4 regions of the Paenibacillus sp. 1SOY10 genome follow, and region 2 is predicted to be linked to each of the others. Evidence: riboswitches for the same ligand, from Rfam matches in the RefSeq annotation. Region 2 holds a riboswitch; each other region holds the start of a gene.
What was found. Region 2 has a riboswitch for cyclic di-AMP ahead of AC1VOR_RS19825 (TrkH family potassium uptake protein). Riboswitches for the same ligand answer to the same signal wherever they lie in the genome.

Region 1: it holds a riboswitch for cyclic di-AMP, as region 2 does, so the genes downstream of both, AC1VOR_RS22620 (ubiquitin-like domain-containing protein) here and AC1VOR_RS19825 (TrkH family potassium uptake protein) in region 2, are expected to answer to the same signal.
Region 3: it holds a riboswitch for cyclic di-AMP, as region 2 does, so the genes downstream of both, AC1VOR_RS14925 (APC family permease) here and AC1VOR_RS19825 (TrkH family potassium uptake protein) in region 2, are expected to answer to the same signal.
Region 4: it holds a riboswitch for cyclic di-AMP, as region 2 does, so the genes downstream of both, AC1VOR_RS22845 (C40 family peptidase) here and AC1VOR_RS19825 (TrkH family potassium uptake protein) in region 2, are expected to answer to the same signal.

What each region holds. Positions count from the first base shown of each region.
Region 1 covers NZ_JBXENK010000017.1:43,809-51,124, forward strand. Annotated here, with positions in the region: gene yabG (sporulation peptidase YabG) at 1-728, opposite strand, end outside; gene rsmA (16S rRNA (adenine(1518)-N(6)/adenine(1519)-N(6))-dimethyltransferase RsmA) at 767-1,663, opposite strand; gene rnmV (ribonuclease M5) at 1,654-2,214, opposite strand; gene AC1VOR_RS22620 (ubiquitin-like domain-containing protein) at 2,359-3,495, opposite strand; cyclic di-AMP (ydaO/yuaA leader) riboswitch at 3,759-3,972, opposite strand; gene AC1VOR_RS22625 (TatD family hydrolase) at 4,187-4,963, opposite strand; gene AC1VOR_RS22630 (HD domain-containing protein) at 4,977-6,266, opposite strand; gene AC1VOR_RS22635 (AbrB/MazE/SpoVT family DNA-binding domain-containing protein) at 6,578-6,832, shown strand; gene rsmI (16S rRNA (cytidine(1402)-2'-O)-methyltransferase) at 6,978-7,316, opposite strand, start outside.
Region 2 covers NZ_JBXENK010000011.1:31,112-38,427, reverse strand. Annotated here, with positions in the region: gene uvrC (excinuclease ABC subunit UvrC) at 1-1,169, shown strand, start outside; gene AC1VOR_RS19830 (CPBP family intramembrane glutamic endopeptidase) at 1,129-2,874, opposite strand; cyclic di-AMP (ydaO/yuaA leader) riboswitch at 3,133-3,293, shown strand; gene AC1VOR_RS19825 (TrkH family potassium uptake protein) at 3,369-4,703, shown strand; gene AC1VOR_RS19820 (potassium channel family protein) at 4,720-5,388, shown strand; gene AC1VOR_RS19815 (LysR family transcriptional regulator) at 5,468-6,379, opposite strand; gene AC1VOR_RS19810 (succinate dehydrogenase cytochrome b558 subunit) at 6,600-7,271, shown strand.
Region 3 covers NZ_JBXENK010000005.1:206,434-213,749, reverse strand. Annotated here, with positions in the region: gene AC1VOR_RS14930 (protein-glutamine gamma-glutamyltransferase) at 1-141, opposite strand, end outside; partial or broken gene AC1VOR_RS14925 (APC family permease) at 231-2,048, opposite strand; cyclic di-AMP (ydaO/yuaA leader) riboswitch at 2,153-2,326, opposite strand; gene AC1VOR_RS14920 (threonine aldolase family protein) at 2,504-3,628, opposite strand; gene AC1VOR_RS14915 (cation-translocating P-type ATPase) at 3,794-6,424, opposite strand; gene udk (uridine kinase) at 6,670-7,293, shown strand.
Region 4 covers NZ_JBXENK010000018.1:26,170-33,485, reverse strand. Annotated here, with positions in the region: gene motA (flagellar motor stator protein MotA) at 1-437, opposite strand, end outside; gene AC1VOR_RS22865 (hypothetical protein) at 628-921, shown strand; gene AC1VOR_RS22860 (4a-hydroxytetrahydrobiopterin dehydratase) at 1,100-1,390, shown strand; gene AC1VOR_RS22855 (c-type cytochrome) at 1,485-1,847, opposite strand; gene AC1VOR_RS22850 (GNAT family N-acetyltransferase) at 2,010-2,516, opposite strand; gene AC1VOR_RS22845 (C40 family peptidase) at 2,711-3,202, opposite strand; cyclic di-AMP (ydaO/yuaA leader) riboswitch at 3,207-3,343, opposite strand; gene AC1VOR_RS22840 (hypothetical protein) at 3,565-4,395, opposite strand; gene AC1VOR_RS22835 (M1 family metallopeptidase) at 4,418-6,418, opposite strand; gene AC1VOR_RS22830 (YwhD family protein) at 6,574-7,086, shown strand; gene AC1VOR_RS22825 (DNA-3-methyladenine glycosylase) at 7,141-7,316, opposite strand, start outside.

The sequences.
Region 1 (7,316 bases), on a different contig from region 2:
ATATACACCGGGTCCAGAGCATGAATCAGCACGCGTCCCGGCGAGCTGGCGAAGTTAGCGCCAGCTTGCAGAAGCGCCTCAAAATGCGACTGACAAGCTCCCGCGACAATCGTCAGCGTATCGAAGTTCCGTTCGTACTCGCGAGCACGCCCGATCGCCTCAACGAAATGCCGGGAATTTTTGTAGCTGGCAAGCTGATACAAATCACCCGAAGGACGGGACTTCAACACGCCATCATGCCCTGTAAGCACTACAATATCGGGCTTGACGACGGGCAACAGCCGATACAACGTCTGGGCCATCTGGGCCTCTGTAACATAATAGCCCTGAGCCGGAACACGCAGTTTCTCGTACAAGCTCAAGCTCTTTTGCAGATAACGTTCGTCCCCATCCAGATGCAGCACCTTACCGGGAACCTCGAAATAAGCCGGCTCCCCTTGCGTATAATACGCCCGGCCAATGGTCGTACGGTTTCTTTCCGTTAGTTCCTCGCGGTCTTGCGTGAGCCGCTTAAGCGATTCTGTCGCTTTGATACGAACCCGCTGCGTCTTCTCACCCGGGGAAGCCGGATCGACCTTGACCAGATCGTTCAAGGGCGCATCCGCCAGCAGTCGGAACTCTGTGCCTTTGATGATAGCTTCGCTCCGCTCAATTCGTTCAATTCGGAACGTCACGTCTCCACCATAAGATTTGCGGACGACCAAGTCTCCCAAATTCGTCAAATCCATCACCTCTACCCCATCGTATGGGCGTATAGAGTGAATGGTTACAAGTGGAGTTCCTTTACGCCTGCCTCCAGCAAGACATCAGATAGCTTGGCGAATTCCTCTATGCTTAGCGTCTCGGCCCGCCGTGACGGCATGATTCCTGTCTCCGTCAGTAACTGGTCCAGGCGTTCCCGCCCTTCTTTAGGGAAGTAGCGACTCTTCAAATTATTCGAAATCGTCTTGCGCCGTTGAGCGAAGGAAGCCTGAACAACATCGAAAAAGAAGTTCTCGTCCTGTACAGCAACAGCCGGCTGCTTGCGAACCGTTAGACGTATGACAGCAGACTCCACATTCGGCTGAGGAATGAAGACGCTGTGAGGCACCGTGCAGATCAGCTCCGGTACACTGTAATACTGCACGGCGATACTCAGGCTTCCATACTCCTTGCCACCTGGAGAAGCCGACATCCGCTGCGCTACTTCCTTCTGGATCATGACTACAATATGCTCCAGAGGCAGCTTCTCCTCTAGCAGCCGCATCAGAATCGGCGTTGTCACGTAATATGGCAAGTTCGCCACCACGCTAACACCACTCACTCCGCCAAATTCTGCTGCGAACAACGCTTGCAGATCCAGCTTAAGTACATCCCCGTGCACGACACGAACATGCGGGTAGGGCTCCAATACCTCTTCCAGAATGGGCAGTAGCCGCTGATCGATCTCTACCGCTGTTACCTTGCCAGCTTCACGAGCAAGCTTCTCCGTCAAGGCACCAATGCCCGGTCCAATCTCCAGGGCTCCCTTGTCTGCGTCCAAGCCTGCCGCTGCCACAATCTTGCCAAGGATATTCTGATCGATCAGAAAGTTCTGTCCCAGGCTTTTTTTGAATGAGAAGCCATGCCGCTGGATAATTTCCTTCGTTCGGCGAGGCGTTGATATATCCTCCCTCATGCCCATGTTCCGTTAACCCCTTTATCTTCTAGCTTCACAAGTGCTGCTACGAATTCTTCCTGACTAATACGAAATACCGTTAGCCGCTTATATAACTGCTTCCCGTTGCAATATCCGATACCGAGTAGCTCTCCCAGCGCCTTTCTTCGCGCGGCTGCCTGCGGATGAACGATGAGTCCCGCCGTAATCAGGTCTTCCCAGGCGATGATAGGCTCCACCCCTGGCACTTCGTTATGCAGGCGCGCCAGCGCCGTACGAATCGCCTCTGGCGTGGCATTCTCCACACCGATATCCCCTCGCTTCGTGGCCTCCGCTTCAGGTAAGAAGGCATGCTTGCACCCGGGCACCCGAGTTGCCACGATCTTGCGAATCCGTTCTCCAGCGTGATCGGGATCGGTAAATATAATAACGCCCCGGCGTTCTTGCGCCAGAGCAATCTTCTTAAGCGTAGTCTCGTTGATGGCTGACCCGCCCGTTTCAATCGTATCCGCTTCAACGGCCCGCTTGACGGCTACGGTATCATCCCGGCCCTCCACCACGATGACTTCCTTGATCATCCGGGTTACCTTCTTTCCATTTGCCTCTACTACAACAAAAAGAAGAGGATTCTCATCCTCTTCTAATCCACTGTCTTTATCATCATCCTGAATACTTTGTGTACATATTGTATCCCACTTCCTCCGCATTGTAAAACGGAGAAGCTAGTTTAATTCCGGCTTCGTCGGGCCGATGACATATACGGTACGACCTTTCTTACGGCCAAAGTTTTTAGCCGTCTTCAAGCTGTCGTAGTAAACGTCCATTTTATTTCCCTTGATGGCTCCGCCGGTATCTTCAGCCTTGCGGAACCCGATTCCTTCAATGTAGACCCACCAGCCAAGCGGAACGACGGATTTGTCAACGGCAATCGTTCTGCCCTCCGTCACGCGAGTGCCGGAAGCTGTACGAGTGCCAATTCCTTCTTGCTCCGAAGAGTAGGCGGTCAGCGTAACATTCTTAAGCATCTTTTTATATTTAAAAGAGACACCGTTCTTGGTGGCATTGCCGCCAATGTTCACAGTATTTGCGCTGCGGCTGATGCTAGCCGACAGAACGGCTGTCGGTTCTTTCGTGCCTACGGCCACGACTTTAGGCTGGGCCTCCTTCGAGACCTCCTTGCCAAGCCAGCGCTTGGTCACGAATACTCCGTCCTCATAGGTTTTCTCGATGTTGTGAATGACCATGCCCTCACTGCCAGGCTGAACGACCTTTGTCGTTCCCTTCAGCAATTCCTTATCGGATGTCTTTACGACGTTAAAAGGCACAGCTTCTTCGGTTTGTACCAAATGCTTGCTCACCCGAACAATGGTGATTCCTGCGTCCGAGTCCAACTTGCGATCCAGGGCAGGTGTTACCTTATCATCTTGATTCAAAGTGACGCCTAGCTCATCTAGCACATCTTTGACCTTCTCCTTGGTAGTGAAAGTCGTTTTTGTCTCTCCGTCCACACTCACCTTTACCGGAACCGCCCGCACAATGACGACACGGTCGCCATCTTCCAGCATGCTATCTAGCGGACGCGATAATGTATCTTTGGGATGCAGATTGATGGCCTGTTCATCCAGCAGGTCAGCAACGCTGTCTTCCCGGGTTTCCACTGATTGGACATTACCGTCGACAACCAGGGAGATTTGTTTATTTTGCTGGCCATACAGCCATATGAGGATGATGATGATTACCGCGATGGTCAGAACGCCGACGAGCGCAACCTGACGAATATTTAACTGCTTCCATCGCAATGCGTAAGACATGCTGGATGAGCGTGATTCATGGGTCTCCTCTTTGCGGAAAATGCCCATATCTTCCGTCCTCCTTACATAGCCTCGCCGTCAAGATCGATGCACAATTACATTTGACGCGACTACATTCTTGATTTACGAAATGCGGCTCTTGCTCACGTGCATTTCGTATCCTTTCCCAGTCTGCCCTGCGGGTGTCACCTCCTGTTTATCAACAGTATGATGACCCTACTACTTTTATTCAAAACAAAAGAAGCCTAAAGAAAGAGTTAGAGGAACTCCTTCGTGGCTTCCTGATGGTCTTGGTGTAGTAGGCTGCACGAGTTACCTCTCTTGATACGCTTACGAGGTTAGCTGTCGGGTTAGGACGAAAGAGAGCCGCCCCTTCTCAGTACATTCGCTCATGGCGCAATGACCTCGAATTCACCCCATAGACCCTGATAAAGAAATCAAATACGAGCGCAGTTGGCAAATTCGCCGCTAGTCGCTTGCATTGGTTCCCCCGTTCTCCATTCGGAGATTCAGCGAGACTGGTTCATGGAATCAAGCATCGAAGTGATCCAAATTTCAAGTGTTCGAAACGGATCAAAACGATCACTGAAAAAATTCTATCCTGTTTCGATGCATGTTGTAAAGGACGAATCAACCACGTTTTTTTAAATAAATGGTTAAAAAAATGTAATTATATCCGTTTTAATGGTTAAAATGTATTAATCTTTCCGAAATCCTCGCTTTTTCATCCGTTTATCTCTCAAATACTCGGAATACCAAATCGTTCCAGTGCATTTCGAGTGGTAATTTGGGCAATTTCCTCAAAGGTTAACCCTTTTAGCTCGGCAGCCATTTCGGCAACCAGGCGTACATGAGCAGACTCGTTTCGTTTACCTCTAAATGGATGAGGAGTTAAATAAGGGGAATCCGTTTCGATCAATAATCGGTCAATAGGTGTCTTTGCCAATACTTCTTTCGGCTGCTTTGCATTTTTAAACGTAATGGGTCCGCCAAACGACAAATGAAATCCCAAATCCAGACACATTTTGGCAATTTCCCAACTGCCAGAATAAGAATGCATAACACCTCCCACTTTATGAGCTTTTTCTTCGCGCAAAATTTTGACGACGTCCTCATGAGCATCACGATTATGAATGCAAATCGGCATGCCGAGACTGCGAGCCAGCCCGATTTGCTTGCGGAACACCTTATGCTGCACCTCTTTAGGGGAGGTATCCCAATAATAATCCAGTCCGATCTCACCGATAGCGACTACCTTCTCATGCTTGCATAATTCAGCAATCCAGTCCAAATCTCCCTCTTGCATCGTAATGGCATCCTGAGGGTGCCACCCTACCGCAGCATAAATGAAGTCATAAGACTCGGCCAACTTCATCGTTGTCGGGATCGTCTCCCGGTTAAACCCGATGTTAATCATTCGCGTAACCCCTTGTTCTACGGCACGCGCAATCACTTCCTCACGATCTTCGTCAAATTGGGTTGCATCCAAATGCGTATGTGTATCAAATAACATGATGTCCTCTGACCTCCTAAATGCGTTGTTTAAAAATTTGCGCAACTTCACGGGGTAACTGATCCATGACAGCGCATAACTTATTGTCGGGATAATACAAATGATATTTCCCCCGATGCAGTCCGCTAATCGACCTGACAATATCGGACACCTCAGAGATTTCCCGCAACTGCTCTTGGCGGTCCAGTAACAGGATTTGCTTCTCCCCAATTCCCTCGTCCGGACGGAACACATCATAAGGTAGATCCGTTGGAAAATCAATTTCCATATCGTAATCGGGATTTAATCCTACCTGTTCGAAAGCGGTACGAATTTGTCCCAACATTTCCAGATCAATCGTCTCAACCTCTACATATTTATACAATTTCCGATTTAAAAACCGGATACACAAATCACTAAGCCGCTCATCCGCTTCCCGAGTCCATTGCATGAAGGCCGTTTGCATCAATGCCTCGTCCAACTGCAGGTAATCACGGACGTTTATATTTCCATCGAAGAGGCTGGGGAGCGGATAGGGCAGGAATGCAAATTTATAATGATCCCGATATAGTTCTTTCGCCCGGCGCAGAATTTGGCGGAGTATAATTTCTGAGCTGCGTGTTACCGGATGGAAGTAAATCTGCCAATACATTTGATAACGGGACATCAGATAATCTTCCACCGCATGCATTCCTGACTCCTTCACTACCACCCTTCCTTGGAAAGGCCGCAGCATTCGCAAAATTCGGTCCATATCAATCGTACCGTAGTTCACCCCTGTGAAATAAGCATCACGCAGCAGATAGTCCATTCGATCCGCATCAAGAGGACTGGATACCAGATTAACCACAATCGGATTATCATAATCCTTGCGAATGACGGATGCGACCTTCTCTGGAAAATCAGGAGATATTCGGCGCAGTACACTACCTACCTCGGTATCCCCCAGCAAAATTTTGCAAGTCCAATCCTCATGGTCCATCTCGAAGGCCTGCTCAATGGAATGAGAGAATGGCCCATGGCCCAGATCGTGCAGTAGTGCCGCACATAAAGCAACCAGCTTCTCCTCCCCAGGCCAGTCTGCATATCCGCCGCGCTCAAACTGAGAAATAATTCGGCGCGTGATTTCATAAACCCCAAGCGAATGTGAGAAACGGCTGTGCTCTGCACCATGGAATGTCAGATACGAGGTACCCAACTGGCGAATCCGACGAAGTCGTTGGAACTCGGACGTATTAATCAGCGACCAGATCACTTCATCCTGTACATGAATATAATTGTGTACGGGGTCCTTAAATACCTTTTCTTCACGAAGTTGACGATACATGGTTCACACACTCCTCTTCCTTCTTAATTGAAATGACAAAAAATTGACTAATGTCGAAGGTTTTTGTCGAATATTGTCGTAAAAAGTCATATATAGTCTTTGTCGAATGTCGAATTATAGAATATCACTAACTTCCTAGGTATAATCATGCTTCTCAGAGATATTTATCAAAAAAATTTAGAAATAACAAAGAACTCTACCATAAATAGGTTGACTATTCTGGCAATCGTTGGTATTATGAATATCATAAAAGATAGAACAATGTCGAAAAATGACGATTAAAAAATGAACTGAAAGGGGCTATCATCAGTATGTTGAAATCAACAGGTATCGTAAGAAAAGTCGACGAGTTGGGCCGTGTTGTTATTCCTATCGAATTGCGTCGCACCCTGGGTATTGGCGAGAAAGATGCGCTTGAAATTTATGTAGATGGCGAACGGATCATGCTCAAGAAATATGAGCCAGCCTGCATCTTCTGCGGCAATGCCGAAAACGTAACATACTTCAAAGGCAAAATTGTTTGCCATGAATGTATTACTGAGCTTCCTACCCCTGTGACAAATTAAGAATTATAGTATATAATAGATTTACTGAAACTGTTAATTCTAACCTTTTTCATATCTCCTTGGTGCCTTCCTTGGCTTGAACCCGGCCTAGCGAGGGCACCCTTTTTTTGTCCAAAATTTACTATCGGCTTAAAATGCTTCTATATTATAAAAGTTGATTATAAATATCCCGTTTCGACACTCCACGATCAAGCGCTGTTTTCTTCATCGCCTCCTTCCGCGTCAAGTCTTCCTGCTCCTCATAATGCCGTACATGCTCTTCCAACGACAACGTTTGCCACCAGGCTGCCTGTCTTTCCTTAACCTCTTCAGATCCCGCTCCCTCAATAACCAGACAATACTCTCCAAGTGGAGGATGCTCCAGCAGCCAGTCCAGACAATCTTGAATCGATCCCCGGGTTAGCTCTTCATATCGCTTCGTTAGCTCCCGAGCTAATACAATACGTCGGTTCCCCCAAACATCAAGCAGGGCCTCCAGCGTCTT
Region 2 (7,316 bases):
GGAAAATGATCGAACGCCATGCGTCGGTATTTCCATTCTACGGCGATGCTTACGGGGACTTTCTGTCGTATGTCACGCAGTATTACAGTGAAAACCCGGCGCTGCCACAAGAAATTTTGCTGCCTGAGATGAAAGAGTTTGTCGGTACAAAGGGCGCTGAAACCTTGCAAGTTAAGGGAATGGCAGCCGAAGCCGAAGTGAATACGTCTGCTGATGAAGAGGAGCAAGTTGCTCCTGCGGCCGATTCGGGTGTCAGTGAAGACGCGTTAGAGGGTGCTCACGGTGAGAACTTTACGCTCGATTCGACTTCCGGAGCTGCTGCCTTGCAGCAGTGGCTTGGCGTGAAGACGCTGGTTCCTCAGCGTGGACTTAAGCGGCAAATGATTACGATGGCAACGGAGAATGCTCGTGTGTCGCTGGACGAAAAATTCCGTCTCATCGAACGCGACGAGGAGCGGACCTCCAAGGCCGCAGAGAATTTGGGCAAAGCCATCGGCCTGGAGAAGGTCACGCGAATTGAGGCGTTCGATAACTCCAACATTCAGGGGACCAACCCCGTATCGGCGATGGTGGTCTTCATTGACGGCAAGCCAGCCAAGAAGGAATACCGCAAATACAAGGTCAAGACCGTGGAAGGCCCCGATGATTACGAAACGATGCGCGAGGTGATCCGGCGTCGTTATGAGCGGGTACTCAAGGAGGAACTGCCCCGTCCCGATCTGATCGTTGTCGATGGCGGGAAGGGCCAGATTTCAGCAGCCAGCGATGTGCTGGAGAATGAGCTGGGCCTTTACATTCCCGTTTGTGGGCTGGTCAAGGATGCGAAGCACAAAACGGCGCAGCTCATGGCTTATGATCCGCCGGAGCCAGTCCACCTGCCCCGTGACAGTCAGGAGTTTTACCTTTTGCAACGCATACAGGATGAGGTGCATCGCTTCGCCATTACCTTCCACCGTGAGCAACGGGCCAAGTCGATGGTGACTTCGCAACTGGACGCTATTCCTGGTATCGGAGAGAAGCGACGTAAGGCGCTATTAAAGCATTTTGGTTCACTTAAAAAAATAAAAGAGGCCTCCGTCGAAGACTTCCGGCCTCTTTCTATAGGGGATAAGCTGGCTCGTGAAATTATCAATGCCCTTCGGGACGAGGAGCCACCGGAGGAGTCGTGAAGAACGGCTCCTCTTTTTGTTGTACTGGCGGCTCTTTGCGCTCCCGACCTGGCGGGTTGAATACATAAATGACATAAGCCACAATAGCTGGCAGAGCGATGTAGAATACACCAGCGGCGATATTCAGTGCGCCTCCCATAAACATCAAGCTCAGCGCCATCAGAATGCTGTCGAAGATGACGTGGGAGAACACGGCGGCGGCAAAGCCGTAACGCAGGAAGACGAAGCTGAACAACAATCCAATGATGGTCAGCTCAATGGGTCTTGAGTAGATAGGATAGATCGGATACAACGTATGCCCCAGCGCCCAGATTAGCGTGGATAGCAAGCAGGCTACAAAGGTGCTGCGAAACATCTTCTTCAGCATCGGAATCCCAAACAACCGATAAACCGCTTCTTCTCCGATCCCGGCCACCCAGGCCAAAAGCGGGAACAAGAGCGGATATACCATATTGTACGGCGATTGCGTCGAATCGCTCGTAGACCAGGTACCGATGCTTTGTTCCAGAATGAGGAAGATAACCGATTGTACACCTAACAAAATCAGGGCCCAGGCATAGCCATCAGTCATGGAGGTAAGCACATGACGGCCATAGCCTGCTTCTCTGGCGCGAGGCCACGGATTCATTCCTTGCTGGCGCCATAATCCATTTCCACCTACCAGTGAGAAATAGATGGCTATGGACATGAACAGGGTCGACACACTTTGGAAGACCAGCAGGAAGATCAGCATAAACGGCTCGGTGCTTTCCTTCTCAAAAATAGGCAGCATGTTGAAAGTGCCTACCATGGAGAGCACAAAATAAAGTGAAGTCAGAAAAATACCACGTTTGAATGATGTGTGTCGTCTCGTGAGGGCACTATACACGATGGCAAGCACACCCAGGATAAAGCTCAAGAAGGCATAGCCTGCAAAGGTAAGCCAAGTGGCGAGAGTGGTCTGCTGCTTCACATAATTCAAATGGTCGGCCGGAGCGACGAAATAGCTTTCCAGTGAAGAGACGTAGCCATATTCATATTGAATTTGAATTTGCGCCTTGGACTCTCCAATGGTATATCCATTCAAATCATACAACAGGCCGACGTCACCTTCCCCGGAAGCGAGCGTCAAATCAGCGTCAGCGAAGCCGAAGGCATCCAGGTAAGGCTGGGCCATTTCTTCCTTTTCGGCCAGTGTTAAATCGCCTTCCCAGGACAACATAGTCTCGGTAGTCTCCGTCCCCAAATCCAGCATAGTCTGCTTGTTCGTATTGCTGGCGGACAGAATTTCTTCAAAGGCAACGACTTGCCCGGAATTCATATGTACATCGACGGTCAAGGCATTCAGCAGATCATCGGGCTGCTTGAAGAGAACTCGAAACACATCGTAAGGGAATTGCTGTTCGTAGCTCTTCAGATACGAGGATAGCAACTCCGATTTTGTCAAATAACCCAGCAAATCAGAACGTGATTCGTAGGTAACCAGTGCCTTATCTTTTGACTGTTCAGACAAGTCCAACTGCAGAACGGATTGCACGAAATGCTCCGCTTGCTCCTTGGCTTGCTGTTTGCTGATAATCTCTTTGGATTGCTCCATCTGCAGCAGCTCCGAATCATTCGTCGGAAGCAACTGGATAACGATAAATACGACTAGCCCTAGCGCAGCGAGCAACCAAAGTGTACGGGTCTTTAGTGTGCCACCGGCAGGTTTCATGGAGAAATTCACTTGCACAACTCCTTTTTGATGTAATAAGAGGTATGATTTAGCCCCAAGTTCGTCACAGTAAAGATAACACAGTTGAAGTGGCCTTCGCCAGAATAGCAGGTGAAAAATAAGAAAAGCGGCAATAAACCCGGTAACCCTTCGCATGGCTCAGATTCAGGGGCCCGTGGATTCAGGGTTCACTCCTTTTCACGGTTTTCCCGTCTATTTAGGCCAAATGAAGCTTTGTCCTGGCAACAAATAAGGATTATAATCCAATTGAAAATAAAATGGCCGAATTTCGATGGAAAACGGGGGAACCGGTTTTTTTTGGGGTGAATTTTGCTGAATCTCGCGAGCCTAAGCTTGCGGAGGAAGCGAATAGGGCAACTGTGCATGTCCGAATCCGTCAGCTAACCTCGTAGGTCTTTGCAGCAGGAACCAAACACCGAAAGGCATTGGATTTCCAGTGCTTTTTTATTTTTGCGTTCTCTAATGACAACGATGAGGTGAGCCTGGTGGGATTGCATAAATTGAATTTGTCTCCGCCCCAAATTTTGGTGACGGGGTTTGCCCTGATTATTATGCTGGGCACCCTGTTGCTTATGCTACCCATTTCCAGCGTCTCCAAGGCAAGCTTGCCATTTATCGATGCTTTGTTTACAGCCACCTCGGCTACCTGTGTAACCGGGCTGGTCGTGGTGGATACGGGCACTTATTTCTCCCCATTCGGGCAAATGGTCATATTGCTACTTATTCAGGTGGGCGGCTTGGGCTTTATGAGCGTAGCGACGATGTTCTCCCTGGTATTTAAACGGAAAATATCGCTGCGGGATCGTCTACTGCTTCAGGAAGCGATGAACCAGAATTCAATGGAAGGGATCGTTCGACTGATCCGCAAGGTCCTGTTCTTTTCCTTGATTATTGAGTCGATTGCAGCGGTGCTCTTCACCCTGAGATTGGCTCTGGATATGCCTTTTGGCCGGGCGTTGTACTTTGGTATTTTTCATGCTATCGCTTTGTTTAATAATGCGGGCTTTCATTTGTTCGGGGGCAGTCAAAGCTTGATGTCTTATGTATCTGATCCGCTGATTAACCTGGTCTCAATCTTCCTGATTATATCAGGGGGACTTGGCTTTGTCGTTCTATCTGACCTGTTCGACATTCGCCGCCGCCGCAAGCTGTCGCTTCATTCCAAGGTTGTGCTGTCGATGACGGCGGCCTTGATCGTATCCGGAGCCTTGATCATCTTCGTCTTCGAGTTCACCAATACGGGGACACTGAAGCCGCTGGATTGGGGTGGCAAGCTTTGGAGTGCCTTGTTCCAGTCGGTGGCGCCGCGGACGGCCGGAGCTCATACGCTGGACATCGAAGCCCTTCGTCAGGCTACGCAATTCTTCATTATAATATTGATGTTTATCGGGGCTTCTCCCGGGTCTACCGGGGGCGGTATCAAGACCACCACCTTCACCATTCTGGCAGGTGCGGTGCTGTCGATGATTCGCGGTCGTACAGACCTGGTTCTGTTCCGTTACAGGATGGTTCAGGAACGGATCTTCAAGGCGGTGACATTGACCATGATGTCGTTGTTCTTCATTATTACTGTGGCCATTGTGTTGTCTGCCACCGAACAAGCAGGGTTTCTGGCGATTTTGTTCGAGGCGACCTCCGCCTTCGGTACGGTGGGTTTATCCATGGGGGTAACGGAGCAGTTGACGACCATCGGCAAGCTAATCCTTAGTTTTACCATGTTTGCGGGACGTCTCGGACCGTTGACGCTTGCTTATGCACTGGGACCAAAGAAGGGGAAAGAGCCCTACCGTCATCCCGAAGGCAAAATGATTATAGGATAAGGGGATATTACCTTTCATGAGAACACAGCAGTTTGTAGTGATTGGGCTGGGGCGTTTTGGCTCAAATTTGGCGCTGGAGTTGGTGGACCTGGGTTATGAGGTAATGGGCATCGATCGTAACGAGGAACTGGTCCAGGAACTGAGCGATCAGTTGACCCATGCCGTCGCCGCTGATGCCACTGACGAGGAGATGCTCAAATCGTTAGGGGTGCGCAATTTTGACTGCGGTATTGTGGCTATTGGCAATGACATCCAGATGAGCATTCTGGCCGCAATTCTGCTCAAGGAGCTTGGGGTCAAGACCGTGGTAGCCAAAGCCATCTCGGTGCTTCACGGGCGCGCACTGGAGAAACTGGGCGTAGACCGTATCATTTATCCGGAACGTGATATGGGAATAAGGGTTGCCCACCAGCTCGTCACACCTAATCTGCTGGATTATATTGAATTGTCCAAGGAGTTCAGTATTGTGGAAATGAAGGTTCCAGCCAGTATGCACGGCAAGAGCCTGGGCGAGTTGAATACACGATCTCAGTTTGCGTGTAGTGTAGTGGCCCTTCACAGAGATGGCAACATCATGGTGGCTCCAACGGCGATGGACCAGTTGTACGAAGGGGATATCATGGTCATTATTGGTGGGAACGAGAAGATGGAGCAGTTTGAGAACATGATAAATGAAGAATCATAGAGGTAGTTCGATTTTTTGAACATGCATTTCTAGCGAAACAGCCGCTTGCACAGGTGTTAATCTGTGAGCGGCTGTTTTTTTATAATGACAAATCTCGTACCAGGCGATGACGTACTTGGGCAATCCACTCCTTCATGTCCCGACTAAGCTCTGATTTGTCGTCGTAGATAAGGCAGGTCTCCCGGCGGGTCTGCTCCAATTCAGAGATGGGAATGCTCAGCAGCCCGTTATCGCGCAGCAGGGAGGCGCGCAGGTAAGACTTGGGCAGCAGTGCGGCCGCCTTGCAAATGGGCAGGAGTCTCACAATCGCTTCAAACGAATCAATCTCCATGCGTATATCCGGAATGATGCTGTAGCGTCCAAACAGGTCGTCGATCAGCTTGCGATACCAGGTGCCTTTGGAGAACACAATCATGGGCTGTCCGTTCAAGTCCTCCATAGTGATCCGCTGATTCTGATAGATGGTGGAGAGCTCCTGACCTTGGGGAACGACCAGTTCCAGATGATCCTGGAACAAAGGCAGGCATTTGAGTCCGGTTTCGCTGATCGAAGAGGCTACGACGCCAATATCTACTTTTTTGTTACGGACATAAGACACGATTTCATGCGTTTTACCTGTTACTAGCTTGAGCTCGATATCAGGAAACTTCTCCATTAAGGTCGTGACTAGCGGTGGAAGTGTTGTCTGAATGGTGGTCAGGCTGGCGCCGAGTGTGACCACGCTGCGTTCTACCGTCTTGAAGCGAGAGACTGCTTGCAGGAAGGTCTGGTGGCGTTGTCGCTGCTCCAGTGCATACAGGTAGGCCTCCTGGCCAACGCGGGTCAGTTCAAGCCTTTTACCCTTCCGGTGAAATAGCGCAATCCCCCATTCCTCCTCCAGCTTGACAATCTTCCTTGATAGAGCCGGCTGCGAGATGTTGAGCACCTTAGAGGCCTTATTTAAACTGGACTGCTCCACAACCGTTGTAAATACCAAAAATTCCTCCAGCATGGTGCCCTCCTTTTTTTGCGGCATTACAGGAATCGACAGGATTCCTTATGCTCATTCGTTATAATAATTAATAAGTATATTGCAATTCCATTATAAGATGAAAAGGAGTAACATGAAAAGTGACACAAGTTGTTCACATGTTACTTTTGTTACAAACTATTTTACAAATGCGCAAGCCAAAAAAAGAGATGCACAACCAAGGAAAGGGGTACACGCACTTATGAAAGGGTTTTATTCCAGAAAACTTCATTCGCTTCTGGGCGTCATTCCGTTGGGCGCTTTCCTGCTGGAGCACATGGTTACCAACTTTGCGGCGGTTGAGGGCGGCAGTGAAGGGTTTAGGGAAGCTGTAGCTTTCCTGAACGGCTTGCCACTGGTATTGCTGCTGGAGATTTTCGGGATTTGGTTACCGCTTCTCTACCATGGCGTTTACGGCATGTACATTGCCTTTCAGGCCAAGCCCAACAATGGGCGGTTCAATACGGAACGTAACCTGCGGTACTTATTGCAGCGGATTACTGGCGTGATCGCCTTTGCCTTTGTCATTTGGCATGTGCTTGAGACGCGGGTGCAAGTAGCGCTGGGCCGCGTATCACATGATGAATTGGGTGGTGTGATGCATGATATCGTCAACCAGCCTATATTCTTCGTGCTGTATTTAATCGGTATCGTATCTGCGGCGTTTCACTTTACAAACGGCTTGTGGTCGTTCCTGGTGAGCTGGGGTGTGACGGTAGGTCCCCGTTCGCAGCGTGTATCTTCTTATATTTGCATGGGCTTGTTCGCCATCGTGTCCGTGATGTTCATCTGGTCGTTGATCGCATTCCGCGATGCGGAATTCCAGGCCGGGGGTACGGCTTTGCTAGAGACCATCAAGGCATTCATGGCATAGGCTCTTACCCAAGCAGCAGAGGCCTTGGATAAGAAACAGGACGGT
Region 3 (7,316 bases), on a different contig from region 2:
CAATTCGAAGAGAAGCTCATCCAGCGAGCTATAACGATGGGGCACCGGACTCCTCTCCATAGCCTGCACAATTTCCTGTTGGAACGGAGGCAAGCTCATCTGCGAGAGCTGGCTCTTGTCGCTCGGTGGTAGAACAATCAACCCATTCCCCTCCTTGTCGTGTTAGGGTATTCAGGTTATTGTACGTGCGATCGCCCGGTTTGGTGATCATTCGCCCGGATACCCAAGGCCTACTTTTGCAAATGGAAAGGTACGGTAGCGATAACAACGTCCTTATGATTGTACAGGTAAGCTCTTAATACCAGGCTGGACTGGTTGTGCAGCATATTCTGCCACCAATGGCGTGTAATGAATTGCGGAATCAGCACCGTGATGTGATCGGTCTCGGAGGTCTTCCACTCCACCGTGTCGATAAATTTCATGATGGGCCGGACAATACTTCTAAAGCTCGATCTCAGCGTAATCAGCCGTACTCCGGGATTCCACTCTGCCCATTTCTGCTCCATCCGCTTAATCTCATCATCATCGAAGCCCACATATACAGCGACCACATTATCGGTCAAGGATTTGGCATAACTCAGGGAATTCATCACGACCCGCGTAATTCCGGCTACCGGCACCACGATCGTGCTGCCCTTCATGACGGGCTTCTCCACATCCATGGAAATCCGTAGCTGCTGAGCAATGTTCAGATAATGACGGTGAATCTGGTAGAACAGAAACATCACCAGCGGCAGGAAAATGAAGACTACCCACACATGCGAAAATTTGGTGATGATAAAAATCAGCGTAATCCCGAGCGTCGTGAGCATACCCACTGTATTGATTGCAAACCGGAGAACCCAGCCCTTGGGCTTGAGCTTCAGTCAGCGGATCATCATTCCCAGTTGGGACAAGGTGAACGGGATAAACACCCCCACAGCATAGAGAGGAATCAAGCTCTCCGTATTCCCGCCAAAGCCAATGACCAGCAGAGCAGAAGTCACGCCCAGGAAAATAATGCCGTTAGAGAAGCCAAGTCGATCTCCGCGCACCATAAAGGCATGCGGCATATATTTGTCTTTGGCCAGCATGAACGCCAGCAGCGGAAACGCCGAGTATGCCGTGTTGGCTGCCAGGAACAAGATCAATGCGGTAATGCCCTGGATGACATAGTAAAGCGTGCCCCGACCAAAAGTAGACTCCGCGATCTGCGACACCACAGTAGCCTGCGGATCAGGCTTGATTCCATACCAATATGCCAGCAGGCTAATGCCGATAAACATCGTGCACAGAATGATACCCATCATTGCCAGGGTAGCCGCTGCATTATGGGCTGCTGGCTTCTTGAAGTTCGGGATGGCGTTGGACACCGCCTCTACTCCAGTCAAGGCCGAACAACCTGAGCTAAAGGCCTTCAATAGCAGGAACAGGCTGATGTTGGATACGGTAGCCTCCACCTCCGGCGTGGCGGCATGAATCCCACCCATGGCATACTTGACCACTCCAGAACCGATTAACACGAAGATCGCAATAACAAACAGATATACCGGCACGGCCAGCACAGAGGCCGATTCCGTCACACCGCGCAGATTCATCAGCGTAAGCAGTGTAATCATGATCAGGGCAATCAGAACCCGGTGATCCTGTAGTACCGGAAAGGCCGATATAATCGCATCCGTCCCGGCAGACGAGCTCACCGCTACGGTCAAGATATAGTCAACGAGCAACGAACCCCCGGCAAGCAGTCCGGTAGACCGTCCCAGATTATCCATGGCCACGATGTAAGCCCCACCCCCGGAGGGATAAGAGAAGATCGTCTGCCGATAAGACAGGATCAGTATGAATAATAGCCCAAGTACGGCAAAGGAAATCGGAATCGAATACCATAGGGCGGAGAACCCCGCCGCCATCAGGACCAGCAGGATTTGCTCAGTTCCGTAGGCTACAGATGACAGTGCATCCGAAGACAGGATGGCCAGCGCCTTCAGCTTGCCCAGCTTTTCCCCCTCAATCTCCCTACTTTTCATCGGCCGTCCAATGAGCACCCGTTTGACTTTGTTTACCATCTTATATCCCCTCTTCTAGCTCCAAGTTGCCAATCTCCCGCCCCAATGACAGCAGAAAAAAGCCGCAGGAAAGTTGGACTTTCCCGCGGCGTATAGCCACGACAATTCCCTCTTTCGGACGCTTACGGAGTTAGCTGACGGATTCGGGCACGAAAGCAGCCCTACCCCGGGATGGCAAACAAGCCAGCCCAGCGATTCACCCCTGAAACGGGCCAAGCACGGCCCCTTCCGATGGTTCCCCCGTTTCTGAATTTCACAGAATTCAGCGATCAGGTATTTGTCATTTAATTACTACTGCTGAATCATACTCCCTCCGCCAGGAGGGTGTAAAGGCAGGTTAAAGGTCAAAAGAAGAAGGATTTGTATCAACTGGATTCAGATAAGCGTTTACACGCTCTTCCCTCGTCGATTATTTCGCACAATCAACGAAAATCACGTTCTTACGCCATTCTGTGTTAATGCAATTCATGGTCTTCCCGTTCCAACTTCTGATTCAGCAGCCGGAACGCCAATTGCAGCTTATCCTTGGGAACCTCGGCATACCGATCACCCACGCTCACCTCAAAGCCACAGCCGCCGCTCATCCGTTCCTTGACCATAGGCGTCAAGCCGACGCCTGTCTCCCGGTATACCTCAAGCAGAAGCTGCTCCAGTTGCTCCTTGGGCAGATCTACATGAACATGGAACATATTGGACACAGGAACCTCCGGCAGGGTGCTGAAATGACGGCAACGATTATAGAGCTGAGCTAGCTCCCGCGCCTGTCGGTAATATTGTTCCATCTTGCCCACTCTTAATTCGTAATAATAATCTGCACTAAGAAAATAAGGATACAGGCTGATCAAATCCCCACCGTGACGCCGTTTCCATACCTTGGATTCATCCACCCATTCACGGTCCCCGGCCAGAATGGCTCCGGCAATTCCGCCAAGGCCCTTATAGAACGAGATATACACACTGTCGAACAGAGCGCATACCTCCTCTGCTGTTTTCTCATAGTAGGGAAGAACCTCAAAGAGGCGTGCACCATCCAGGTGCAGCTTGATTCCACGCTGCCGGCAGTAGGAAGAGATGGCTTCCAATTCGGCAAATGCAGGCAACTGCCCGCCGATTTCGCGCTGTGGTAGTTCCAACAGTAGACAAGCGATATCTTCGTCCATATTCCGGACATCAGCCAGACGAATGAGACGATTCGCGTCCGCAAGCAGCACAGGCTGTATTCCATGCAACTCCTTCAATCCGTCCTCTTCATGAATCTCCAGGTGACAGAGAGGATGGTAGGCCACCCGCTTTGTCCCTTTCTGGTCGCACCACATTCTAAGCGCGATTTGCTGCGCCATCGTACCACTAGGAAAAAATACGGCCGCTTCCTTGCCCAATACGCCCGCCATCTTCGCTTCGAAGTCCTCGATGGCCTGTCCTTTCCCATACATATCGCTGTCCAGTCCACCGCTCACCTTCTCCAAGGCTTGCTTCAACACATCCACATTCCGCTTCCCATGCCCCGGCACTTGATATACCGTGCGTTTGAATGCGTCCGCCAAGGACTTCTTATCCAGCTTTCCCTGATTGTCAGCCATCACTTGTTACTCCTCTCCTATTCCTATCCACTAATCATTTATGTTTAATTTAAGCTTTATTATAGCGAACTCCGAGGAAGATGGAATAAATCGATTTAGAAATAATGACAAAAAGTGCGCAGGCCTTTTCACCCGCGCACTTGCATCCACTTACCCGCAACACGATTACGCTGACGCTCCTCTTCTCATCCGTACAAACACCTTAATGATTTCGTTAAGAATTAACGGAATCAAGGCAAGGACGAATACCAGGCCCCAGTCCGGCAGGCTCAGGTTCTGTACCTTGAAGGCAGCGGCCAGGAACGGAATGGAGATCGAAGCGTATTGCAGCACCAGACCTGCGATAACCGCACCAACCAGCAGCTTGTTAGAGAACAGGCCGACGGCGAAGATGGACTTTGTAGCACTGCGTTTGGAGAACGAGTAGAACAACTGGGACGCGGCCAATACGACAAAGGCCATCGTCCGGGCGTAGGTCATAGCCTCTTCCGAGATATTCGGAGAACGCAGGCCATATCCGTGCTCAGCCAACCCGACGTAGAAGGCAACCAACGTTAATGCCCCGATCAGCAATCCGCCAAGTACCGCTTGCAGCGCCGCACCTCCAGCAAAGAAGCTCTCCTTGGGGTTCCGTGGCTTGCGCTTCATGACATCCTTCTCACCAGGGTCAACGCCCAAGGCAATTGCCGGCAGCGTGTCTGTCACCAGGTTAATCCAGAGAATTTGGGTAGCCAGTAGTGGCAGCGGCCAGAAGAACAGGATCGAAGCCAGAATCGCCACGATTTCCCCAAAGTTACAGGCTAACAGGAAGGTAACGGTCTTGCGAATGTTGGCGTAAATGTTCCGTCCTTCCCGAATGGCCTGGACAATCGTCGTAAAGTTATCATCGGTCAAGATCATGTCACTGGCACCCTTCGACACATCCGTCCCGGTAATCCCCATGGCGACGCCGATATCGGCATTCTTAAGTGAAGGTGCGTCGTTCACACCGTCTCCCGTCATGGAGACAATGTTGCCCTGGGCCTTGAAGGCCTTGACGATCTTCACCTTATGTTCTGGCGAGACACGGGCAAATACGCGAATGTTGCGAATCTTCTCGGCAAATTCCTTGTCAGACAAGGTATCAATCTCTGCCCCGGTCATGCTCTGCTCCAGGGAATGAGCGATGTCCAGTTCCTTGGCGATCGCGACTGCCGTATTCCGGTGATCCCCCGTAATCATGATCGGGGTAATACCGGCCATCTTCGCTTCCCGGATGGAATCCTTAACTTCGATCCGTGGCGGATCAATCATGCCAACGAAGCCCAGCACGGTCAAATCCTGCTCCATCTCCTCCGGTGGCAGAATACGGTCGGTGTCCTTGTATGCCGCTCCCAGCACACGAAGAGCATCGTCCGACATGGCTTCGGCTGCCTGCAAATAACGTTGCTTGAGTTCCTCCGTCAACGGGACAACCTCACCGTTCACCACGGCGGAACTGGAGATTTGCAGCAGTTGGTCGATAGCTCCCTTCGTATGTACACGGTACCCCTCACGGGTCTGGTTCAGCGTGGACATCAGCTTGCGGTCAGAGTCAAAGGGCTTCTCCCCCACCCGCTTGTATTCAGCTTCCAGCGACCTTTTCAGAATATTATGCTGCTCCCCGTAGACGACAAGCGCAATCTCCGTCGGATCTCCCGTACCCTCCCCATTCTCATAGGTAGCATCGGAACAGAGCACAAAGGCCTTGATCATTTCAACGGGCACTTCATCTTCGAGCGGCTCAGCCGTAAAGTGCTTCACCACCGTCATCTTGTTCTGCGTCAGCGTTCCGGTCTTGTCGGAACAGATGATATTGACGGAACCCAAGGTTTCCACGGCTGGAAGCTTCTTCACAATCGCGTTGATACGCGACATGCGCGTCACGCCCAGGGCCAACACGATGGCTACGATAGCTGGGAGTCCTTCCGGAATAGCAGCTACCGCAAGGCTGATCGCTGTCAGGAACAGCTCGAACAAATCACGGCCTTGAAGCAAGCCAATCACGAAGATCACTACACAAATGCCGATGGCAATATATCCAAGCATTTTGCCCAGCTCTTCCAGCTTCTTCTGAAGCGGGGTTAACTCCTGAATATCTTCATCGAGAATCTTCGCAATTTTACCCATTTCCGTATCCATCGCCGTAGCCACAACGATACCTTCACCACGTCCGTAGGTCACTAGCGTAGACATAAAGGCCATATTGCCAAGATCCCCAATCGGTGTCTTAGGATCCTCATAAAGGTCTTCAGCTTGCTTATCCGAAGGAACGGACTCCCCGGTAAGCGCAGATTCCTCAATTTGCAGATTAGCGCTCGCAAGCAACCGCAAGTCCGCCGGAATGTAACGCCCGGCATCGAGAATGACAATATCTCCCGGCACGATGTCAATGGAATCAATCTCCCTCACTTCACCATCACGCCGCACCAAGGATTTATTGGCCGTCATTTGCTGAAGGGCTTCAATCGCCTTCTCCGCTTTCCGCTCCTGAATAACCCCGATCGCCGCATTAAGGATAACAACGGCAAGAATAATAATGGCATCTACATATTCTCCGACAATCAGCGTGACGACGACTGCACCAAGCAGTACATAAATCAGCATATCCTTAAGTTGAGCGAAGAAGAGTGCCCAGATACTAGGCTTGGGCTTGCCCTTCAATTGGTTGGGGCCGTATCGCTCCAGCCTCGCCTTCACCTCTTCAGAGGATAAGCCAGTTGCAGCATTTACCTTCTGTTCTTCCAAGACGGCTTCCCGGGTTTGGGTATACCACATGCATTTAACACCTCTTCCTTCAAATTAGAGAAAGCCATACCAATTTCGCTATTTGTATTGTAAACCTAATCGGGCGCAAATTATCAGAAATGCAGCCCCTCTTTTTTATACGAATAATTGTACAAAGGGTGTCCGCAATTTATAAATTTATGCCCCACCTCTCACGGACAAGATGAAAAAAAACAATCCCTATGCTACAATACTGAAATGTTAACGGGATCTTGTCTAGGAGGGTATCAATTTACATGTTAATTATAGGTATCGCTGGCGGCACCGGCTCAGGGAAGACCACCGTAGCCCGTTCGGTTATCAGCCAGCTCGCAACCGATAAAGTAACTTTCATTTCCCAGGATAATTATTATAAGGACCAGTCCCATCTTGTGATGAGCGAACGGGAGAAGAACAATTACGACCATCCCTTCGCCTTTGATAATGAGTTGCTGGTGGAGCACCTCACTTTGCTCAAGAATGGTGAAGACGCCTACGCTCCCGTATACGACTTCCCGAATCATACCCGCTCGGACAAGACCATCAAGCTACTGCCCAATCGCATTGTGATCGTGGAGGGGCTATTTGTGCTGTACGACGAGAAGTTAAGAGAGCTGCTTGATATCAAGGTATTCGTCGATACGGATTCCGATGTGCGCATCCTGCGACGTGTGTTGCGAGATATGGAGGAACGCGGGCGGTCCATTCAATCCATCTACCAGCAGTATTTGGCAACCGTGAAGCCGATGCATGAAGCATTCATCGAACCCTCCAAGAAATATGCCGATCTGATCATCCCTGAGGGCGGACATAATGAAGTGGGCATTCAGATGTTGACCATTCTGACCGAAAAGCATTTGACCGGGGGAATCAGTCTGTAGCGGCTTGTTATCTTACTATGTCA
Region 4 (7,316 bases), on a different contig from region 2:
AAGGCACCCGCCTTATGGCGTTCTTCTGTAGCGGCAATATCCTCGGTCAAGACGTCCTGAACGAATTCCTGATCATTACCGTCAATGATCATCCGCATGCCACCGCGCAGGAAGTCGTCATTAATTTCATCTACTTTAGCTTCCAGAGCAAGCAGACCCTCGCGGCGGGTGATTGTAGCCCATTCCATGAATAGGGTAATTAACTCGCCTTTGCTAATCATTTTAGGTTTGACAACCGTCAGCTTAATCAGCTTCGGGAATTTCTTCAACTCCGACATGGGGAAGCCCACGAACAGGGTTGCCGCCGTCCCGACAAATATAATGACAAAAGCCGCGGGATTTTGAACCAGGGATTCGACAGGCGCGCCTTTTAGAAACATCCCCAAAATAAGAGCGACGAATCCGAGAATAAGACCAATAATTGTTGAAATTTCCATTGTACACCTCGTCCTTGAGATAAATTGATTCCTTTCCTTGCCCCTCCCGCATCCTTGCGGAATAGGCGGGTCACGCCACTTGAAACGATGTATCTACTTTATCGACAGAATTCCCTTTTTTTTTAAGTGGTTTTTTCCGGTATAATAGGAATACAGTCTAAATAGAGAGGTTGGAAGGGAGGATATAGCAGTGGGCGTAAAGCATGGCAGAGATTATGAATATATTTTGGCTGATTTGATGAAAGCGGTTAGCCAGATTAGTGATAGCTATCTTTTTTTTGAAATGGAGCCCTCCGAGTGGGATAACTTGTCTGAGGCGGATCGGGAAGAAGTACAAGAAGCGCTGGCGGAAGACCTGTTCTTCGCCTTGGGAACTGAGCCGATGATTGAGGTTGGCAGTGCCATCGTTATTTATGATCCAGAAGGCCATCGGATCAACTTCTTGATAGGAGAAGCCGAGTTGACCTCAGTTACGTTAATTTGAAGCAATGGTTCAAATCCGTGGACAAGCCTTCGTACTGTCTATGTGGGTACGCATGAAGCTGTGAGGTTGGGAATACAATAGATGGAGAGCGAAGCCGGGACAGACCAAGAGGGAATCCTGGTGCGCAGGAAACAGGCTTACATACAGGAGTTCTTGAAGAGAACGGGGAGGAAGAAATATGCCGTTTACACCGCAAGAAGTAGAAGCGCATTTGGAGAAGCTGGAAGGCTGGGAGCTTGAGGAAGGAAGATGGATCTTCCGTAAATATACATTTTCCAGCTTTATGAAGGGGATTGCCTTTGTGGATGAGGTCGCGGCAATTTCCGAGGCTTTCAATCACCATCCTTTTATCACAATTGATTACAAGACAGTCACTCTTCGATTAACCTCATGGGAAGATGGGGGCATTACAGCCGTTGATATCAAAGAGGCACAGCAATACAATGAGGCCTTCGAGAAGATGTCCTGATTCCAAAGCAAACACCCCCACCTTGGTGAAAATGTCATTAAGATGAACTTCACTTAATGGCATTACACCTTGGTGGGGGTGTTTTGTCTATCCGTTATTTCTTCTCCGCAAGCCACATGGCTACGTTCGCAATCTCTTCATCCTGCAAGCGATCCTTGAACGCAGGCATCATGCCGCCTTTTCCCTTGGCAATGATGGAATATAGCTCTTCTGTTGTCAGTTGGGCCCCGATTTTGTCCAGAGCCGGGCCCGCTCCACCCTGAAGCTGGTCGCCATGACAGCTAATACAGTTAGCCCGGACCAGAGTTTCGGCTTGTTCCGCGTTCATCGTAATTTCGGGCAATTGCGGGGGCTTGGCTTCTTCTTCAGTTTGTTCTCGGCTAGGTAAGGTAAACATGAGTACAAGGGCAAAAGCGCCTGCTATAATGAACAAACCGCTCATGATCCACTTTTGCATTTCAATCGTCCCTCCTATGTCAGCTACCTATTATTATAACGGAACAAACTGCCCGTTCATAGCCTTTGTGACAAATTTGGAAACGAATGAATTTTAAATTCGTGTTGGAATGTGCTTTAGTTCATAGCGAATCATCGGTCGAGATGATCATGTTAGCTTGAGTTACTGAGCTGAAGTGGAATCGCCTTTGTACACCATGCAATAGAATGGCTTAGATACCCCACCCGGAGTCATCTTCTCGTACAAATCGGTAATGGTAAAGCCTACCTTCTGGTAAGCCCGGATCGCTCGAGTGTTCCAGGTGAGCACTTCCAAATCGATTTCGTTGTCGGGCTTGCGTCTTCGAGCTTCTGCGACAATAGCCTCCACAAAAGACTTACCCAAGCCATTTCCGCATAATTCGGGTTTCAAACCTATACCCAGACGGGTAACACCTTGTAAGGGGAAATATTGGGCGAACCCGACGAGGCTTCCGTCTTGGTCCAGAACGGATATATACTGTTCAGTTCGTATCACAGGATTCCCGAACTCTACATCGAGCGCTTTCATTTGTTCCCACGGCAGCCAGCTATAGATATCATAAGGAGAATCGTAATGCCAGGTACAAATCTCGGCTCCATGAGCTTCTTCCATCGGTGCAATCTGAAATTGAATGATTGGTTTATCCATTTTGCCTCTCCTTTAATCCGGCATGTATGAGGTGACAGGACCGTGAATATTCTCGTACCCTCACAATAACGGGATTTGTCGGGCTTGTAAAGGTTTACCGGAGTGGGTTAGCGTTTTCTGACTGGGAAGTGTAGCAAATAAAAAACCCGCGAGAATGTTGTAATCAACATCTCCACGGGTTTGAATGTTAGTACCTATTCAACATCATCGTGCTCGGCAGCATCGCCGGTCACTTCTTCATACTTGTCAGTGCTCATGATACGCTTAGCACCGATATAGCGTTCTGCATAATATTTCTGGCTCAATTTGCTAATGATAACTCCTTTAGAAGTAGAAGCATGAGCAAATTCGCCGTCGCCTACGTAGACACCTACGTGGGAGACTCCCTTACCAGAAGTGTTGAAGAATACCAAATCGCCAGCAATGAGTTCACTTTTCTTTACGGCCGTTCCCATCTTATATTGTGATCCGGATTGATGAGGAAGTTTGATGCCAATTTTAGAGAACACATACATAGTAAATCCTGAGCAGTCGAAACCAGATGTTGAGGTTCCGCCGGCAACATAGTCGGTACCAAGAGCTCCATCAATCGCGGTGTTCAGTTTGGAATCCGCGAAAGCGCTACCTGTTCCGAGGGTGAAAAGCAATGCAAAACTTACTGCTGCTACGGTTAAACGCTTCTTCAAGAAGTTATGCTCCTTCCAGTGCCTACGAGGTTAGCTTAAGGATTCGGTTGAAGGTCCCCTATGATCCCTCTATTGCGAGATCAATTCACCCAAAGTGGTTCCCCCGTTTCCCCGGTGAAGGGAACTCGGCTTTTGATTTCACACCTAAATTTGCCTTAATGGCAGATGGCAACGTGATGCTACCAAAGATGACAAAAGTAATTACAAAACTGTTACTTAAATTGCCTGCTGTTATTGTAGCAGAGGGTAGTATATTTTGGCAATGCTTAATTCACAAGATTAAGAGAACAAATAGAGCACAAAGGACTTTGCCAGCTTGCAAAGTCCTTGTGCCCTATGGGTTTGGAGAAGGTAAAGAAATTTTAACTTTTTTGTGTTTTTGCTCTCCAAAGTTGAAATTGAGAGGTAACCTGCCAAACTCTAAAAGTGCAGCGAAAGAAAGGATAGGTTTGCTGCACGATTAATGCGAGCAGACCGGTCCAGATCCAGGATACGGTGCCCATGAGCAGGAATACCACGAGCGCGGAGAAGCCAAGAATCAGAGCTATGCCTAAGCCTTGCAAGAGGTGGCGAATGCCCACCAGCAGGGAGCTCCATGCTCCGGATTTAAATAGATAGCCGAACTGAATAAATAACAAGCATTGCCGAACGACCCAGCCGTACAGGAACCAGCCCAGCAGGAGACCTAGTCCGGTGAGCCAAATAGGCAAATGATCTGCGGCACTCAGCAGACCTGGCCATAGGGACCATAACTTGGGGATGATCCACAAGGCCGGCAGCAGAACCAGAGTCAGCTCCAAGATATAGAATAGCAAGACCGGCTTACCAAACTCTTTCATTCCCCGAAACAACGGGAAGCCAGATGCGCGCTCCTCAGACGGGGTAAGCCCATACAGGATACCGGCTTGAATAAAAGGGGTGAGAAGAAGTCGTAGTACAATCATGCCGGCCAGCAGCCAGAGGTACCGTTGTACATCGGGATGACTCCACAGATTGACTTGCCCCTCCAGCAGGAACAATATTTTCGCAAGAGGTGTGGGTGGCGGATTAGGGTACCTCTGTAACAGAGAGGTAATGGCGGTATCAGCAAGCCGATATATAAGCAGTCCCCATAGCAACTGGTAGAGAAATAGAACAATCACTGAGAGGAATTGACTCTTGAGAGCGGTAAAACCCTGACGGACATAACTCATTTCATCCCTCCTTTATAGATGCCTACCAAATGAATAGACCTAGGACTGCCTCCAGCAACTTGGTGACGCTCATATTGGAGCGGGAGAGAAGCGGCTTCGGAATGTCTGCTTTCAGGTAGTTGTTAATTCGCTTATTCTCTACTACCAGCGTATATTCGGGGTCAATTTGGACCCAGTCGATGGGAGCCTTATACTGGAGCTTAAGCTCTAGTCGATGATCTTCACCATTCCACTCTTTGCGTACGGTATGACCATCCGTGAAGGTGAATAATAAGGGCACCTTCGGATGTGTGGCTCCTTTGCGTGAGAACGTTACGGCTGACTCATACAAAGTACCCTTGTCTTGCTGGATCGATGTTACGCGAATGTCGTCCACGGAGAAGTCGGCCATTTTATCATCAAATACATATTGGTTAAAATAAGTCTTCCAGCTTCGTCCCGTTACTTGTTCGACAATCCGCTGGAAATCGGCTGTGGTCGGGTGCTTGAATCGGTACTTGTAGCTGTAGGTATTGAGAATACGCTTCATGGTCTTGCTACCCACCTGGCGTTCAATATCCAGCAGAATCAATTTGCCCCGGTAGTAGACATTGCGGGCGTAACCATCTCCTGGTGCATACTCCCAAGCAGGCTGCGTCAGGGACTCGGGAGCAGAGATCAACGTTGATTGTATAGGCAGGTTCGGGGCAATGCCAAATTCTTGTTCCATTAATTTATCTTCGGCATAGGAAGCGAAGGCTTCGTCCAGCCAAGCTTCTTCAAATTCGTTGCTAGCGATCATTCCGTAAAAAAACTGGTGAGCAATTTCATGAATGACGGTGCGTTCAAGCTCATCATAATCCGGGGAATCGCCGCGAGCGCCGAAGGCTGTGACCAAGGTGGGGTATTCCATACCGCCGGCACCATTGCCCCCCGCCGGGGGAACCACGATCGACAAGGTGGAGTACGGATAACGCCCGTACCACTCACTGAAATTAGCCAGAGCCACCTTGGCGGCGTAGAAGTAGCGTTCTTTCAGGTCCTCATGCGCTGGATCCAGATAGAGCTTGACCCGAACACCTGGCACTTCGGTAGAAGAGAAGGGCTCTTCCGCATAAATAAAGTCAGGCGACGCCGACCAAGCGAAATCATGGACATCGTCGGCATAGAACTGTACGGTCTTCCGTCCCTCTTTGACAGTGGCTTTCTTCGTCTGAAATCCGGTAGCGGCTACAGTGTAATGCTCAGGCACATTAATTTTCACACTATAAATCCCGAAATCGGAATAGAACTCGGAGTTGCCATGATACTGATGAAGGTTCCAGCCTTCGCTGTCTCGCCCCCTTGTTCCTACGGGTTCATATACGCTAATCTTGGGGAACCACTGGCCAGCCATGACAAAGTCATCGGAAACGCCCATGCGGGCAAAGATTTTTGGCAGCTTGACGGTAAATTTGAGGCGAAGCGTCAAGCTTTCTCCTCCTTGCACGGACACAGGCAAGCGCACCTTGGCCAAAGTCTGATCTTCGGCATTGCCATCATCAGGTTGTACATACTGGATTCGATGCAACAGCGAGATACCGTCTGTAGTTCGTAGTTCAGTAATCTCCATGGAGCCCCAGCCATCCTTCGGCATCGTATCGTTGCGCAGCTTACCACCGGATTCCTTCATAAAGGTAGAATTCTCCGAAGCAAAGGCATTGGGATATAGATGTAGATAAATTTCATTAATAGTCTTCTTACCGGGATGCGTCCAAGTCACCGTCTGTGATCCGGATAGCGTCCCCTCTTGTTCATTGAGCGTGGTATTGATGTGGTACTCGACCACTCGGTGGCTCAGTACTTCAGCGGTAGGCTGCTGAATGGTCTCAGCCTGGGTCGGGGCAGGAGGTTGCGGGGCCGTCAGGACAGCCTGAGGCTTGCCCGACTTAAGCGCAAGTGAAGCTAGTCCCTCTCTGAAGCCGGGGAAAGCCAGCAGGCCGACCCCGAGGGTCAAAAGCAAGGCGATCATGGATAGGCTATAGATTATAGTACGTCGGGTCATACAATGGATACCTCCCGTTGACAAGCATCTACAGCATGTATATGTTTGCTTTTGGAAGATTATTAGCTAAAATTGAATTAATGTGTGTGTTCAAAAAGTCGAGTACGAGGCAGATCGTGATTCACGGTCGGTAATGTGGAAAATGGAGGAGAACTATGGAGCAGTCACCTAAGGCGGGCAAGAAAATCTTCGCCCTGAATATTATTAGTAATGAAGAGAAAAGCAAGCATAAAGGTTTCGGTGCCGGTTCCATTGACTTGAACAGCTTGTCCCCGGTCATTATTGACGGCGATGAGGTCTACATTGATATCGGCGCGATGCATGCCAAGAGCAAGGTCGAGAAGGGTATCAAATTCTCGGCGGAACGGGAGACCGTACCGGCGGGACGTCAGGTATGGATTGTCTGGGTCGCTGTGGACCGCGGTCCTGAAGGACAATTTTACGGCGGGATGACAGCCTGTGAGATGTGGATTGATACCGAGGCGCGCCGGGGTTGGAAATTATTAGCCGAGCATGTCAACAAGATGGATTACGCCCTGAAGCGCAGAGTGATTCTGGACGGCTTGACCGCGGAGCACAAGGCCGCGCTTAAGAAGCTGTTGATTGACACTAATGCGGAATGGTGGGAACGTACACCAGACGAACTGCGAGCGGCTTTGGAAGGGTAAAATAGAAACAGCGATCATTCAAGGGGATCTCCCCCGACATGATCGCTGTTTTTGTTATTTCTCGGCTACCCCGGGCCATATATTGCCCCTCGGGTCTGCCACAGACACGTACGGGTTGCCTTGAAGGTAAAAGCGCCATGGCTTCGCGGCGTACTCCTCAGCATAAGCAATATTAATTCGCGGGGCTTGTACCAAGTCTTCTGCTACGGGTGCCCCGCCTTCCAGCCAGA